Regions from separate parts of the Kribbella sp. NPDC048915 genome, predicted to be linked through region 2. Evidence: riboswitches for the same ligand, from Rfam matches in the RefSeq annotation. Region 2 holds a riboswitch; the other holds the start of a gene.
What was found. A riboswitch is a leader RNA that binds a small molecule or an ion and turns the genes downstream of it on or off. The one in region 2 is predicted to bind S-adenosylmethionine.
Positions count from the first base shown of each region.

Region 1: it holds a riboswitch for S-adenosylmethionine, as region 2 does, so the genes downstream of both, AB0B82_RS30745 (aminotransferase class V-fold PLP-dependent enzyme) here and thrC (threonine synthase) in region 2, are expected to answer to the same signal.

Region 1 is NZ_JBEZFT010000092.1:6,690-11,863, forward strand. Features, by position in the region: gene AB0B82_RS30740 (prolyl oligopeptidase family serine peptidase) at 1-1,029, shown strand, start outside; gene AB0B82_RS30745 (aminotransferase class V-fold PLP-dependent enzyme) at 1,052-2,416, opposite strand; SAM riboswitch class IV at 2,434-2,547, opposite strand; gene AB0B82_RS30750 (hypothetical protein) at 2,681-3,403, shown strand; gene AB0B82_RS30755 (DinB family protein) at 3,408-3,929, shown strand; gene AB0B82_RS30760 (DUF4184 family protein) at 3,960-4,757, shown strand; gene AB0B82_RS30765 (DNA translocase FtsK 4TM domain-containing protein) at 4,808-5,174, shown strand, end outside.
Region 2 is NZ_JBEZFT010000091.1:11,502-16,675, reverse strand. Features, by position in the region: gene AB0B82_RS30650 (sigma-70 family RNA polymerase sigma factor) at 1-517, opposite strand, end outside; gene AB0B82_RS30645 (zinc-dependent alcohol dehydrogenase family protein) at 590-1,606, opposite strand; gene AB0B82_RS30640 (ubiquitin-like small modifier protein 1) at 1,631-1,909, opposite strand; gene thrC (threonine synthase) at 1,906-3,171, opposite strand; SAM riboswitch class I at 3,185-3,326, opposite strand; gene AB0B82_RS30630 (cation:proton antiporter) at 3,416-4,639, opposite strand; gene AB0B82_RS30625 (DNA-3-methyladenine glycosylase 2 family protein) at 4,662-5,174, opposite strand, start outside.

The DNA of each region.
Region 1 (5,174 bases), on a different contig from region 2:
CTCGTCGATGCGCAGCCGGTCCTGACGCTCTACAAGCTGGACGGGTCGGACGCACGCGTGGTCGACGTACCAGGCGGGGGCGTGGTCGGCCTCAACGCCGGACCGGAGTACGACGAGCTGTTCATCGGGTTGTCCACAACAACCGACCCCACGCTGTCGTACGTCGTCCACGCCGACACGGCCGAGGTACGCGCACTGCCGGAGCTGGTGCGTGGCTCTGGTGGGTTCACGCCGCCGCAGGTCACCGTGACGCGTCAGCGCGGACCAGTGCCCTACTTCCTGATCACCAGGTCCGACCTGGACTTCTCCGAGCCGCGCCCGACGCTCATGTGGGGGTACGGCGGGTTCCGCATCCCGATCCAGGCGGACTATCGGCCCGGCTGGCCGGCCTGGCTCGCGGCGGGCGGCGTACTGGTCATCACGAACCTGCGTGGTGGCGGCGAGTACGGCTCCGAGTGGCACGATGCCGGACGGCTCAAGAACAAGCAGAACGTCTTCGACGACTTCATCGGCGTCGCCGAGCACCTCGTCGAGACCGGCGTGACCACGCCGGCCCAGCTGGCGATTCACGGTCGGAGCAACGGCGGACTGCTCGTCGGTGCGGTGATGACGCAACGACCCGATCTGTTCGCGGTCGCCCTGCCCGGTGTGGGCGTGCTGGACATGCTGCGGTTCCACAAGTTCACCGTCGGGGCGGCGTGGGCGTCCGACTACGGTCTTCCGGACGATCCGGAGCAGTTCGAGGACCTGCTGGCGTACTCGCCGCTGCATCGCATCAGCGAGGGCACGGAGTACCCGGCGACGCTGGTCGTCACCGGGGACCACGACGATCGCGTGGTCCCGTTGCACAGCCACAAGTTCATCGCGGCACTGCAGCATGCCCAGTCCGGTCCGCAGCCCGTCTTGACCCGCATCGAGGTCAACACCGGCCATGGCTTCGGCAAGCCCGCCGCGATGGTCGCGGCGGAGTGGGCGGACCTGCTGGCGTTCGCTGCTCACCATGTAGGCCTTCAGCCTCCCGAGCAGTAGGAGGGCTGCGGCACCGGGGTCGTCACCAGATCCGCGGAGCCTCGAGGTCGCGGGGATCGTCCACCGGCTGACAGCCGTGGGCGTTCTCCGCGTACTCCCGGCGCGGACCGGTCGTGGCCAGCGTCCGTACGGCGGCGACCAGCCGGTCCACATGCTCGCGCGTCGTACCGAGGCCGAGGCTGGCGCGGACCGCCGTACCGTGCTCGGGGGAGTCGGCGAGCAGGTGGCCGACCAGCGGGTGCGCACAGAACTTCCCGTCGCGGACGCCGATGCCGTACTCCGCGCTCAGCGCCGCGGACACCAGCGTCGAGGTCAGACCGGTGATCGTGAAGCAGACGGTGCCCACGCGGTCGGCGTCCTCGCCGAAGATCGAGTACGTCGTGACGTTGTCGAGCTGGGCGAGCCCGGTGCGCAGGCGGGCCAGCAGGCTGCGCTCGTGCTGCTCGATGGCGTCGCGGTGCTTGGTGATCGCGGCACAGGCGCTGGCCAGTGCGATGGCGCCGATGACGTTGGGGGAGCCGCCCTCGTGCCGAGCCGGGCCGGTCGACCAGACGACGGAGTCATCGGTGACGGCGTGCGTCGCGCCACCGCCGTACAGGTACGGGTCGGCGGCGTCGAGCCAGTCGGAGCGACCGATCAGCGCACCGGCGCCGTACGGGGCGTACAGCTTGTGGCCGGACAACGCGACCCAGTCGACGTCCAGAGCGGTGATGTCGACCGGGCGGTGCGGGGCGAGCTGGGCAGCGTCGAGGCAGACCCGGGCGCCGTGTGCCTTGGCGACCTTGGCGATCTCGGCGACCGGGAAGATCTCGCCGGTGACGTTGGACGCTCCGGTCACCACGACCAGCCGCGGACCTTCGGGCGCCTCGCGCAGCGCGTCGGCAACCCGGGTCACGGCGTCGGTAGGGCTGGACGGCGCGGCGAGCCGCACGGTCCGCTCGGCCGGCCAGGGCAGCAGGGCGGCGTGGTGCTCGGACTCGAACACGATGACGGTGGCGTCGGCCGGCACAGCGTGGGCCAGCAGGTTGAGTGCGTCGGTGGTCTGCCGGGTGAAGATCACCTGGTCCTCGGCCCGGGCGCCGACGAACGCGTGCACTTCGGCGCGGGCCCGCTCGTACCACTGCGTGCTGATCCGCGAGGCGTATCCGTTGCCGCGGTGCACCGACGCGTACGACGGCAGCGCGGCCTCGACGCTCGCCCGGACGGACTCCAGACACGGGGCGCTCGCGCCGTGGTCGAAGTTCGCGTAGTCGGTGACGCGGCCGTCCGCGAGCGGGACGAGCAGGTCCGAACCGACAGTGGCCGGGATGGCGCCGGTGACCTGAGGGGCGATCGTCCGCCGCGGAGTCGTCGCACTGGCCGGCTCGAGAATGGACAGGATCGACATGATGCTGCTCCCAGAGAAGTCCGCACTTGCCGAGCGGGGTATCCGCACGGCCTGGTCTTCACCCGGGGCACCCCACCGCGGAGGAGGGTTGCCGGCCAGCAAGCCGGGGCTTCACGCTGGCGCTCATGACCTGCCGAGAACGGTAACGAACGGGCCACGACCGCCGCCAGTCGGTATCTCGTGATGTGAGATACATGAACGTATCGTGAGACTGCAACCAAGTGGTGGTCGTGGTGCGTCGGATCGGGCAGGAGGTGGTGGGGGATGTGGTGGAAGAAAGCCAGCTGTCCGGTCCGGCCGGTGGAGCAGCAGTGGATCGACGAAAACCTCGACTGGTACGTCGCCGAGTTCGGTGCGGACGTGCTGCGGCGGGAGGTGGTGCTTCCGGAGCGGTCGTTCCTGCCGGCCGGCTACACCGGCTCCGAGGACGACGTCCGGGAGTTGTTCGCAATCATGTGCGACCGCTTGGAGGTGCCGCCCGGCCGAGTCCGGCTGGACCTGCAGCCGGTCGAGACCGACGAGCTCCTCGAGAACCTGCCGATGTTCGAGTCCTCGTCGTCCGGGGCGGCCGCGCATTGGCAACGGCGGGACGGCGTGACGGTCGTGACCGTCGACATGGCGGACACGACGCAGCCGGTCGGGCTGATCGCGACCATGGCTCACGAGCTCGCACACCAGCGACTGCTCGGCGAGCAGCGCATCGACCCGGATCGCCGCGACGGCGAGCCGCTCACGGACCTGTTCACGGTGTTCTTCGGTTTCGGGATTTTCAACGCGAACGCGGCCTTCGAGTTCTATCGGACCGGGCGCCGGGGATACGGCACCCGCCGGCTCGGCTATCTGACCGAGGCGATGTACGGCTACGCGCTCGGCCGGTACGCCTGGCTGCGTGGCGAGCGTGAGCCCGACTGGGCGCGATACCTCGACACCAATCCGCGGGAGTGGATGAAACAAAGTGTGCGGTGGCTGGAGTCTGATGTTGGATAGTGGGATGCACGCCGAGTGGACTGCGCCGCAGGTCGACCGACCGGACGGCTCGCTGACTGCACCGGAACACGAGCTGTTGGCGGGCTATCTGCAGTTCTACCGGACCACGCTGCTCTACAAATGCGCCGGTCTGACCGCGGAGCAGCTCGCGACGCGGCCGTCACCGCCGTCGAACCTCTCACTGCTCGGACTGATCCGGCACCTCACCAAGGTCGAGCGCATCTGGTTCCGGATCCACCTCGCCGACGACCCGGCCGAGCCGCTGTTCGCGCCGGAGCTCGGCAAGGACGCGGACTTCGAGCTGATCGATCCGGCCGACGCGCAAGCGGCGTACGAGGGCCTGATCCACGAGTGGAAGCTCTCCGACGAGGCCGCGGCCGGCCGCTCGCTGGACGAGCGCTTCACGTTCAAGGACACCGAGTCGACGCTACGGATGATCTACATCCACCTGATCGGCGAGTACGCGCGGCACTGTGGCCACGCCGACTTCTTGCGGGAGCAGCTCGACGGCACCACGGGCGCGTAACACGACCCGTCGTACCCCTAAGCTGCCGCGATGCCGTTCCCCCTTGCCCATCCCGCGGCCGTCCTTCCACTGGTCCGCCGTCCGTTCGTGGCGTCGGCACTGGTGGCCGGTGCGGTCGCCCCGGACCTGCTGTACGTCGGCCCGCTGTACCAGATCGCGACGCAGTACATCCACGGCAACCTCACGCTGACGCTCACGCACAAGGTCACGTCGGCGCTCTGGCTGGACCCGTTGCTGGCGTTGTTACTGCTGCTCGTCTTCCACTTCGCGCTGCGGCGGCCGCTGGTGGCTCTGGCTCCACGAGGTCTGGCAGCGCGCCTGCCTGAGCCGAGTCGCGCGCCGGTGCTGTGGACCGTCGTTTCCGTCGTGGCCGGCGCGTTCACGCACGTGATCTGGGACGCCTTCACACACTGGGACGGGTACTTCGTCCGCCGCTTTCCCGGATTCTTCGGCGCTGAAGTGACGGCGGGCTGGGAGGTGAGCCGCGTCCTCCAGTACGTGAGCACGCTCGGCGGTTGTCTCGTCCTGGCGGTCTGGCTCCACCGCTGGTACCGGCGGACGTCGCCGTCCGCCGTCACGAGTGGAGTCCCGGCGTGGGTGCGGTACTTCGTGCTGGGCCTGGCGGTCGCCTTCGCCGCCGTGAGTGTTGCTGTCGAGCTCGGCCGGGTGGACGGTGCGTTCGCGGGTGAGACCGCCGTACGGCTGGTGCTGTCCGGTCTCGTGTCTGGCGCACTGATCGTTCTCGTGGGGTACGTCCTGGTGTGGCACCTGATCCGCTGGCGGCGGCGGTGGTGGGTGCGCCGTGACGCGACGGATGGGGCGGCGTGATCGGCGTGTGACACATGGGACTCGTGGGGTCATCGGGGTAGCCTGAGACCATGGCGACCCGCACGTCTTCCCCGGCGCGGGCGCAGAAATCGGCAGCCAAACGGCCGAGCACGGCCCGTTCGGCGGCCGGTGGACGCTCCCGTCCGTCAGGCGCCCAGAAGCGAGGGCAGAGCGCGAAGCGCGGTGGTTCCACCGCCGCGCGGACCAGCACGCCCCGAAACAGCGGACCGGGCCCGTTCGCGGCCGCCATGCTCGCGCTCGGCCGCGGGGTGGTGAAGGTGTGGATCGGCATCGCGCACCTGCTTGGCGGCATGGTGCGGGGGATCGGGCACAGCGCCCGCGACCTGGAGCCGGAGCACCGCCGGGACGGCGCCGGCCTGTTCCTGATCGGCCTGGCGGTCGTGGTGGCCGCCGCGA
Region 2 (5,174 bases):
GCGAGCGCACGGTCCCGACCGGGATCCCCAGCGCGTCGGCCACTTCGACCGTCGTCAGGCCGGCCCACGACGTCAGCAGCAGAACGTCGCGATCACCGTCGTTCAGGTCCGCGATCGCGGGCGCGATCCGGCGGGCCAGATTCTGGGCGTCGACGCGCTCGGCGACCGAGCCGTCGTGCGCCGCGAGGTCCGTGGGTTCGCGGACTCCGGCGCGGGCCGTGGCGCGCAGACCGCGGACCTCCTGCCGGACGTGCCGGCGCGCGAGGTTGGTCGCGATCCCGTACAGCCACGCCTTCGCCCCGGCCGTCCGCGGGTCGTAAGTCCCCCGTCGCCGGAAGGCGATCAGAAAGGTCTCGCTGACCAGGTCGTGTGCCTGGTCGACGCCCACCCGGCGCGCGAGGTAGCGATGCATCGGCGCGGCGTAGGTGTCGAACAGTCCCGCGAACTCCTCGACCCCGCCCAGCCGCACCGCGTCCGGCTCCGGCGGCGGCCGCTCCCCGTCTCCGGCTTCGGTCATCTCGGTCACAGTCATACTCCTGATTGCCCGATGCCACCGCGGACGTTCACGCCCGTCGGGGACGGCCGACTGCTACGGGGTGATGACAGTGACTCCGGCTGGTGTCGCGTGCGTGAGGGCCGCCAGCGCCTCCGGCGTTTCTTCGAGAGTAATGGTGCGAGTGACCAGGCGGTTGGGGGTCAGATTGCCGGAGGCAACCAGGGCGAGCATTTCGGGATAGGCATGCGCGGGCATGCCGTGACTGCCGAGCCAGGACAGTTCCTGGCCGATCAGGCGGCTGACGTCCAGCTGGACGCCTTGCGGAAGCAGACCGATCTGCACGTGGCGACCACGCGGGCGCAGGGCTTGCAGCGCCTGTTGGATGACTTCGTTCGAGCCCAGCGCGTCGATAGTGACGTGCGGGGCACCCAGGTCGCGCAGGTGGGCAACGGTTTCGGCGGACGCCGCGATCGTGTGCGCGGCGCCGTACTCGCGGGCCAGCGTCAGCGCGTCCGGGTTGGTGTCGATCGCGATCACCTCGGCACCCAGCGCGGACGCGATCATCACCGCGGACAGCCCGACACCGCCGCAGCCGAACACGGCGACCCGTTCCCCGGCGACGACCCGGCCGACCTGATGTACGGCGCGGAACGACGTCGCGAAGCGGCACCCGAGGCCGGCCGCGGTGGCGAAATCCATCTCGTCGGGCAACCGGACCAGGTTCACCGCCGCATACGGTACGGCGACGTACTCCGCGAACGAACCCCAGTAGTTGAACCCGGGCTGCAACTGATGCGGGCAAACCTGGTGGTTGCCCTCCCGGCACTGCTCACACTCACCACAAGCGCAGATGAACGGCGTCGTGACCCGGTCCCCGACCGCCCACCCGGTGACGCCGGCCCCGACCGCAGCGATCGTCCCGGCCAGCTCATGCCCTGGCACGTGCGGCAGCACGATGTCGGAGTCGTGCCCCATCCACCCGTGCCAGTCGCTCCGGCACAATCCGGTCGCCGCGACCCGCAGTACCACCGATCCGGCGTCCGCCGAAGGCTCGGGTACCTCACGAACCTCCGGCAGTACGCCGTACTTCTCGACCACGACCGCTCGCACCCGAGCAGCCTATGTCAGCAGTTCTCAGCAGCCGCCGGCGACGGCCGGGATGATCGAGACCTGGCCGCCGTCCTTGATCGTGGTCTGCAGGCCCTCGGCGAACCGGACGTCGTCGTCGTCGACGTACACGTTGACGAAGCGGCGCAGCTCGCCGGACTCGTCGAGGACGCGCCCCTTGATCCCGGGGTACGACGCGTCGAGCGAGTCGAGCACCTCGGTCAGGGTGCCGCCCTCGGCGGAGACCTCGGACGCGCCCTGGGTGTAGGGCCGCAGGATGGTCGGGACGCGAACGCTCACACTCACTGCAGTCCTGCCTTCACGAAGGCGTCGTACGACGCGGGAATGGTCACCTTGGGGCCGACCCGGTCGGCCACGGCGTCGAGCGTCTTCAGCCCGTCGCCGGAGTTGATGATCACCGTCTCGGCCTCGGGGTCGAGCTGTCCGGTCGCGATCAGCTTCTTCAGGGTCGCAACGGTCACGCCGCCCGCGGTCTCGGCGAAGATGCCCTCGGTCCGGGCCAGCAACTGGATGCCCTCGACGACCTCGTCGTCGCTGACGTCCTCGATCGCGCCACCGGTCCGGCGGGCGACGTCGAGCACGTACGGGCCGTCGGCCGGGTTGCCGATCGCCAGCGACTTCGCGATCGTGTCCGGGCGCACCGGCTTGACCACGTCGTGGCCGTCGCGGAACGCCTGCGCCACCGGCGAGCAACCCGTCGCCTGCGCGCCGTACACCTTGTAGTCGGTGGCGTCGACCAGGCCGAGCTTGCCGAGTTCGGTGAAGCCCTTGTCAATCTTGGTCAGCTGCGAACCGGACGCGACCGGGATGACGATCTGCTGCGGCAGCCGCCAGCCGAGCTGCTCGGCGATCTCGAACGCGAGCGTCTTCGAGCCCTCGGAGTAGTACGGGCGGACGTTCACGTTGACGAACGCCCAGCCTTCCTCCTCACCGGCGATCTCGGAGGCGAGCTTGTTCACGTCGTCGTAGTTGCCCTCGACGGCGACCAGCGTGCCGCCGTACACGGCGGTGGTGATCACCTTCGGGCGCTCGAGGTCGTGCGGGATGAACACGACCGAGCGGATCCCGGCCCGGGCGGCGGCCGCGGCGACGGCGTTGGCCAGGTTGCCGGTGGACGGGCAGGCGAAGACCTTCATGCCGAGCTCGCGGGTCGCGCTCAAGGCTGACGCAACCACACGGTCCTTGAAGGAGTGCGTCGGGTTGCCGGAGTCGTCCTTCACCCACAGCTTGCGCAGGCCGAGCTCGCGGGCCAGGTTCTGCGCGTCGACGAGCCGGGTGTAGCCGGGCTCGGTGTTCGGGAAGCTCGCCACGTCCACCGGGACGGGCAGCAGCGGCTGGTACCGCCAGATGTTCTTGGGGCCGGCCTCGATCTGCTCCCGCGTGATGGTCGGGTACTCGTATCCGACCTCGAGCGGACCGAAGCACTCCATACAGGCGTAGAACGGGCCGAGCGGCGACTTGGCGCCACAGGCGCGACAGCTGAGGTGCGTACCGTTGCCAAAGGCACCTTCGCGGATGGTGTGGGTGCCGGCGGCGGTCAGGCTCATGAGTGAGGTTCCCTCCTCATCTTCCCCGGTCGCCGGATCTCGGCGCGGGACGGATTTGGCACCGTTCCCTCGCGGAGCGCCCCGGACGGGGGTCTCGACGGGGAGGGTTGCCGGGACGTCAACGGGCCGTTTCCCTCAGTCCCTCTGGATGAGCTCCCCCGAGATTACCCAATCGGGTCCATATTGTGTTCTTCGTTCCCAGCATCCGAGACGCGCGATCTCAGCGCCGCCCCTGGCTTCGCTCTCAGCTGCGGCGCTCCAGGAAGCGCATCACCGGCGTCGCCGCAACACCGTGCACCACCACGCTTAGGACCACCGTGAAGCCCAATGTCGCCCACAGCCACGGCAACTCGTCCTCGAAGTACGCCCCGGCTACAGCCAGGTAGAACACCGACCCCACGCCACGTACGCCGAACGCCGCCGTCGCCCACCGCTCAGACCTGCTCAGCCCGGACCGCGCCAGCGACAGCCAGCCGACCAGCGGCCGCACGACGAACACCAGCAGTACGCCGATCAGCACACCGCTGAATGTCAGCGGCTCCAGCAACCCAGCCGTGATCGCAGCGCCGAGCAGCAGCAGAACACCCCAGGTCAGAATGTGTTCGAGCTCACCGATGAAGTCGTGCAGCTCGCCGTGGAACTCGTGTTTGCTCTCCACCGACCGTAGCGTCAGCGCCGCCACGAAGACCGCGATGAACCCGTACCCGTGCAGTACCTCTGTGAGCCCGTACACACCCAACGTCATCGCCAGCGCGAGCACCGGCTCTCTCGATTCGGACAACCGCAGGCTCCGGGCCGGGGCGGAGAACGTCATCCGCCCGAGCAACCAGCCGGCGCCGAAGCCGATGGCCACGCCCAGCACGGACTTCCCGACCACCTCCCAAGCGACCCACTCCCATGGCGACAGGCTCTTGGCGGCGATGAAGATGGCCAGGTAGACGAACGGATACGCCATCCCGTCGTTCAGCCCCGCCTCGGACGTGAGCGCGAACCGCACCTCGTCGTCCTCGTCCAGCTCGGCGTCCGGCCCGGTCGTCGGACCTTCCACCTGGACGTCGGAGGCGAGCACCGGGTCCGTCGGCGCCAGCATGGCCGCGACGAGCAGTGCGGTGGCCGGCGCGAGTCCGAGCAGCCAGCCGACGCCGGTGAGCGCGGCAATCCCGGCGGGCATCGCGATGAACAGCAACCGCCAGGTCACCGCCCAGCTGAGCAGGCTGAGCGGGCGGTCGATCGCCAGGCCGACACCCATCAGCGCGACGATCACGGTCAGCTCGGCCAGATGCTTGGTCAGCTCAGGTTCGGCGATCGGGCTGAGGTGGGTCTGATCCACCACGAGACCGAGCAGCAGACCCGCGCCGATGAAGGCGATCGGCGCGGACACGGCGTACCGGGACAGCAGCCGCGGCAGCACGGCTCCGAGTAACAGGGCGAGACCCGCCACCAGGTACAGACCGTTTCCGTCGATCATGGTGCGGACCAGGTTCCCACGGCTACCTCAGTCGATGCGTGGCTCCAGGCGTGTGCGTCGGAAGCGACTTGCGCGGGCCGTACCGGGGGTGTCCGACACCGGCGAGCTCCAGCAGGCGCTGCACCCGGAACCGGTGCCCGCGGTACGGCTCGATCAGCTCGGCGCAACCGTCGTCGTCGAGCTCCTCGCCGATCAGTGCGTACGAGACGTTGCGGGACACGTGGTAGTCCGCGAACGAGAACGCATCCGCGTCACCGTGCGCCCGCTGCCGCACCTCGGCCGCCGTCCACACCCCGACCCCCGGCAGCGACCGCAGCTTGCTCTCGATCTCCGCGGAGTCGGTCAGCTCGAGCGTCCGCTCCAGCGCCTTCGCCCGGGTCGCGGCCGTGATCACGACCCTCGACCGCCGTCCCTCGACACCCGCGCGCAACCACTGCCAGGACGGGATCTGCCGCCACTGTTCCGGTGCCGGGGGCACCATCATCACGCGGCCGCCTTGCTCGTTCGGCCCCGGCGCGGGCTCGCCGTACTCGCG